Linked DNA regions of Pontiella desulfatans. The protein of the gene in region 2 interacts with the protein of the main gene of each other region in a pairwise test. Links are inferred from orthologs where the notes say so. Each region holds a gene or a part of one and is shown on either strand. Other genes may lie near its edges.

Region 1 (2,883 bases), 300 kb from region 2 along the record:
CGTGGCCATCGGCTGGGATATTAGCTGTCTGATGCTGGCGACCTACTTCGTTTTCGGGCTCGTGCTTGGCAAGGCCTTTTCCGTCCTGCACCTCACGGTCTGCATCATGATTCCGTTTGCGACGGTCTACTTCTACAATATCTACAAGACGGTGTGGACTCGTTCCCGCGTATCCCAACTCGTTGTTCTCATGCTCCAACTGATGGCCGGTGAAGCGCTGGCGTACGTGGCCTTACTATGGGCCTCCGACCTTACGCCTCTGGAGTTGGTCAAGGGGCTGGTCCTGCACACCATTGTTTCCGGCATTGGCATCGTCGGTGTCCGCGCGGGATTGCGCGCCGTGCGGGACCTCAACGCCTGGCTGCGGTGTTCCACGGCGGCGGAAGGCGATTTGAACACGCTCATTCTTGGGGCCGGGGAAAACGCGATCCTGTATTTGCGCCAGGCCACGTTCGAGGACCAACAGAAAGCCCCGCGCAGGATTGTGGGCCTGGTCGATGACAACCCCTCCCTCTACCACAAGATTGTCTATGGCTATCCAGTCCTGGGTAATTTCAGTGAACTGCAGCGATTGCTCGAAGAGCACGGGATTAACGAAGTCGTGTTCACCCACCACTATAGCGATGAGCTTCGCGCAAGCGTATTGGCACTTCAGTCCAGCCACAAAATACTCATTCGCGACTTTGTGTTCGCCCTGCGCGACCTCGACCGGCACGGTATGTGCCATGGCATCGTGAAACCCTATTCCGTGCACGAACTCGATTGTCGCAACAGCTGCTCCAGGATGATCCCGGCTGCGTGTTCGGCCAAAGCGAAAACGGAAAAGGCCGACGAAAGCCGGCCTGTTGAAATGTCCGTTTAACCGCCGGGGTTATTCCCGGATCTGTCCCTTGCCTTCGATGACGAACTTGTAGGTGGTCAGCTCCTCCAGCCCCATCGGGCCGCGTGCGTGCAGCTTATCGGTGCTCACGCCGATTTCCGCGCCCATGCCGAACTCGGCGCCATCTGTAAAGCGAGTCGATGCATTAACGTACACCGTGGCCGAGTCCACTTCGTTCAGGAAGGTGACGGTCGCCTTGTCGTCTTCCGAGACGATGGCGTCGGAATGTCCGGAGCCATAGGTGTTGATGTGCTCGACTGCGGCGTTCACATCGTCCACCACGCGGATCGAAAGGATCAGATCCACATATTCCGTCCTCCAATCCTCTTCCGTGGCCGGAACGGCGGATCCGATCAGCTTGCAGGTCGCTTCGTCTCCACGCATCTCGACATGGCGCTTTTCCAAGATCTCGCCCATCGCCGGCAAGAACTCGGCCGCAATGTCCTTGTGCACCAGTAGGGTCTCCATCGCATTGCAGACGCCCGGGCGCTGGCACTTGGCATTCTCGCTGATGCGCAACGCCATGGAAAGATTGGCCGATGCATCCACATAGGTGTGGCAGACGCCGGTATAATGTTTGATCACCGGCACATGCGCCATCTCCATCACGGCGCGGATCAGCCCCTCGCCGCCGCGCGGGATGATCAGGTCCAGATAAGCCGTCATCTGGCTCATCACCCGCACCGCCTCGCGGTCGGTGGTGGGGATCAGCTGGATGGCGTTGGCCGGCATCCCCTTGGCTTCGCCGCCCTTCTGCATGGCGGACGCGATCGCCAGGTTGGAATGGATCGCTTCCTTTCCGCCACGCAGGATCACGGTATTGGAGGTCTTGAAGCAAAGGGCCGCCGCATCGCAGGTCACATTCGGGCGCGATTCGAAAATAATCCCGATCACGCCGATCGGGACACGGCGCTTGTGGATTTCCAAGCCGTTCGGGCGGTTCCAGGTGCTGATCTCGTGCCCCACCGGATCGTTCAGCACGGCAACGTCGCGCAGTCCCTTGATCATGCTATCGATTCGCGCATCGGTCAGCTCCAGGCGGTCGAGCATGGCCGGCGTCAGCCCGGCGGCCCGGCCGGCTTCCAGGTCCTTCTCGTTTTCCGATTGAATGAAGGCGCGTTGCGCATCCAGCTCCTCGGCCATCGCTTCCAAAATCGCATTTTTCTTGCGCGTGGAGAGCTTGGCCAGCTTGCGGCTGGCCGCCTTCGCGTCGGCCCCGATTTTCAAAACCTGTTCTTCAACGGTCATCTTTGTTTCCTTCCTTAAAGTATCACCATGTTGTCGTGGTGGATCACCTCGCCGGCCTTGCCGGCGGTCTTTTGCCCCTTGAGGATCTCGATTTCATCGCTCGAATATTCAACCAAGCCTCGTGCGATGTGCTCCCCCTCGCGGGACTGCACATCAACCATGGCCCCCACCTTGAAGGAACCTTCCACGGCCTTGATGCCCACCGGTAGCAGGCTCTTGCCTTTAATCATCGCCTCGGCCGCCCCGTCATCAACCACCACGTGCCCCTCGACCCGGTTGAAAAACGCAATCCAACGCTTGCGCTTCGAAATATTGCCTTCCTTCGGGAACAGCAGCGTGCCCTCGTCCTCGCCCTCGAAAATACGGGTCAGCGCACCGGTTTTGCGCCCGTTGGCAATCACCACCGGAATGCCATTTTGCGCCGCAATCTGCGCCGACTTCAGCTTCGAGGCCATCCCCCCCGTCGAAAGCTTGTCCTGCTTGTCGGAAACCAGCGCGAGAATCTCGTCGTCCACCTCTTCAATATAGGAGACCCGCTCGTTGCCGGCATCGCGCAGCCCGTCGGTCGTGCTCAGCAGCACCAGCGCATCGGCATCGATCAGGATCGCCACGAGCGCCGCCAACACGTCGTTGTCGCCAAACTTGATCTCCTCCGTCGAAATCGTGTCGTTTTCATTGATGATCGGCACGATGCCGTGCTCGATCAGGTTCAGCAACGTATTGCGCGCATTCAGGTGGCGTTCGCGATGCTTCAG
Region 2 (2,922 bases):
GAAAAGGATTTTGTCTAAGAAAGCGACCCGGCGATGCAGTGAAGGCGGTTTGCGCTTGCAACCTGTTCCCCGTTCTGAAAAATCACGCTTTATGAACGATTTACTTTATAAAGGCCATTTCAAGGGACTCGACATTGCCTTCACCTATGCGGTGACGACGCAGGCGGTGAACGAGTCCATCGTGCGGCACAACTGCGACCCCGCGGCGGCCCATATCCTCGGGCGCGCCACCACCGGCGCGCTGCTGGCGGCGGCCATCCTGCCGGAGGGGCAGCGGCTCAATGCATGCTGGAAATACCAGGGCGCGCTCAAGACCATCGTGGCCGATGCCGGGCGGGACGGCTCCGTCCGTTCCTTGATTTCGCCGACCCAACTGGGCGATTTAAGCGATGCCCACGACGGGCTCTATGGCGAGATGGGCGACCTCCAGGTGGTGGTCTCAACGGATGGGAAAATCGCCAACTCGGGCACGACGCCGGTTTCGCTGCACGATGCCGTGGGCGATCTCGCCTACCACTATTGCATCTCCGACCAGGTGGAAACCGGCATGAGCGTGATGATCGGCTTCCAGCCGGATCCCGCCGCTCCCGTCAAGCTCTGCCAGGGCTGGATGATCCAGGCGTTGCCGGGCACCGACCTGGAGCGGTTCGACCGCATTCGCCACCACATGGACGACCGCGGATTCCGCGAGCTGCTCGGGCACGATAGCGCATCGGAACACTATTTCGAGCAGATTGCCCAGGCGCTGATCGGTGATGAAAAGGGATATGAAGGCATCCAGGTTGAATCCTGCCCCGCACCCAAGTTTGCATGCACCTGCAGCAAGCAAAAGATGACGGCCGTGCTGCGAAGCATCCCGATCCCCGACCGTATGACGATCGTCAAGCGCAAGGAGCCCGTCGGCATCAGCTGCCAGTTCTGCAACGAGCGCTACGAAATGAGCATCGAAGAATGCATCGTCGCCTGGAACCAGAAACCGGAATAAACATTTTCCCACAAAAGAACGCAAAGGTCGCGAAAGCCGTTGCATCAGGATTCTTTGAGGTCTTTGTGCTGTTTCGTGGCTAGAAAAACCCATGGAATTGCCGCCCGTCATTTTTGGAACGTTGATCAAGCGCTATAAACGGTTTTTGGCCGATGTGGAATTGGACGACGGTTCAATTATTACCGCTCACTGTCCCAACACGGGGCGGATGACGACCTGCGCCGAACCGGGCTGGCGCGTGGCGCTTTCCGATAGCCAAAACCCGAAACGCAAATACCGCTACACCTGGGAGCTGGTTCACAACGGCGACTGCTGGATCTGCGTCAACACCGGCCGCGCCAACGAGATGGCCTTCGAGGCGGTTTCCAACAAGGTGATCCCGGAATTGGCCGGCTACGACGAAGTCCTGCGCGAGCAAACCTTCGGCAACAGCCGCTTCGACCTGCTGCTAAAGAGGGGCGACGACCTCTGCTACGTCGAGGTCAAGAACGTCACCCTGCTGGCGGACGACGGCTGTTATGCCTTTCCCGACGCCGTCACCGAACGCGGCCGCAAGCACCTCAACGAATTGGTCGATGTCGTAAAAGCCGGCCACCGTGCCGCGATGCTGTTCGTCATCCCGCGCTCAGACGGCACCACCTTCCGCGCCGCCCACGAAATCGACCCGCAATATGCCGACGCGCTTGAGCATGCCGCCAGTAATGGCGTTGAGGTGCACGCGTGGGGGGGCGAGGTCTCTCCTGGCGGTTTGAAGCTGGTTAAACCGGCTGAAATTATTTTTTAAAAAGGTTCGTCACTTCGGCTTCTATCGATAAGGCTGATTTATGCGTGGAGCGCATTAGGTCAATAAATGGAGGGCACCATGAACCAGAGCCGCAAGAAAACCGTCATTTCTCTTCTCGTTCTCTCCGTTGTTTGTGTTGGAACCATCCTGTTCTTCCAGAAACCCAATCAACAGGTAATAGGGGCCACGCCATCAACACCGACAACCATCCAAAATGGTGAAATCATCCCGTCATCGGAGTGGGTGGATAAAGTGGCCAGCCTTGATAGGCAAGGGGATATTGAGTGGGCTAAAGCGCGTGGACGAATGATGCGCGCCCTGATCCGGTCGAATCCAGAACAGGCCATCCTCGAAGCCTTGACGCTTTCCGAATGGAGCGCACTCCCGCCGGAAGTTCAGGCTCACGTTGAGCAACCCTTCAGTAGCATCGTCAATGTGGAGGTCATGGTTGCATGTGGTGCTGAAAGCAGCGAAACATCCATTTCCACCGAACTTCCAACCCTTGGAAACATGGAAACCTATGTTTACGGCCACCGAAAGGAGATGGGCTCGAAAAACAGCATACCTGTTCAGGGTATCCGGGTTGGAAAGGTTGGCGCTTTGCGAGAAGAAATATTCCAACCCCTGGAAAAACAGGATGAGCTGGCTGCACTGGAACTATACCCGGTAGTGACTGAAAAACCGGGCGGCCATGCGGTCGCCGCACTGGCCGGCGGAAAACTCTTCTACTTCAAGAGCCGTGCGGAACTCGAGGAGGCAAATACCCGCCTCGCGAATCTTGATAAATTGCCGTGCCCAGAGAGCGGGTCCGGCGCGCTTTTCCAGGATTTGGAAGCGGCTATGATTGGTGGTGAAATCGATTTCCAGGCGTTGGAAGAAATCGTAATGAAGGCGACCGCTGCTTGGACGGGAACGCCGCGCGATATGTATGTGGTCATGGTGGATTTCCCCGACAACACCGGACAGCCGGCCGACCCGGTTACGTTCTCCAATTCGCTGAACACGACGGTGTCGCAGCAGATTTGGGATATGTCATATGAAAAAACCCATATTGTGGCGACAGTGAATGCCAACACCTATCGAATGCCGAACGTGAGCAGCTATTATACAAACAAAACGGCCACTCTTTTTACCGATGCTAGGGACCTTGCCA

The links. The genes of interacting proteins can lie anywhere in the genome.
Region 1: the proteins of sfsA (region 2) and E9954_RS30430 interact in binary tests that used the Escherichia coli proteins (3 or more experiments, as listed by UniProt). The link is inferred for Pontiella desulfatans from one-to-one orthologs.

Annotation. Positions count from the first base shown.
Region 1 is NZ_CAAHFG010000005.1:16,805-19,687, forward strand. It holds E9954_RS30430 (glutamate-5-semialdehyde dehydrogenase), read right to left. Parts: upstream 2,129-2,883; coding sequence 872-2,128; downstream 1-871. Other genes in the region: E9954_RS30425 (hypothetical protein), read left to right, coding at 1-862; proB (glutamate 5-kinase), read right to left, coding at 2,143-2,883. UniProt on the Escherichia coli protein: Catalyzes the NADPH-dependent reduction of L-glutamate 5-phosphate into L-glutamate 5-semialdehyde and phosphate. The product spontaneously undergoes cyclization to form 1-pyrroline-5-carboxylate.
Region 2 is NZ_CAAHFG010000005.1:320,610-323,531, forward strand. It holds sfsA (DNA/RNA nuclease SfsA), read left to right. Parts: upstream 1-1,076; coding sequence 1,077-1,769; downstream 1,770-2,922. Other genes in the region: E9954_RS31590 (Hsp33 family molecular chaperone HslO), read left to right, coding at 92-985; E9954_RS31600 (PKD domain-containing protein), read left to right, coding at 1,848-2,922. UniProt on the Escherichia coli protein: Binds to DNA non-specifically. Could be a regulatory factor involved in maltose metabolism.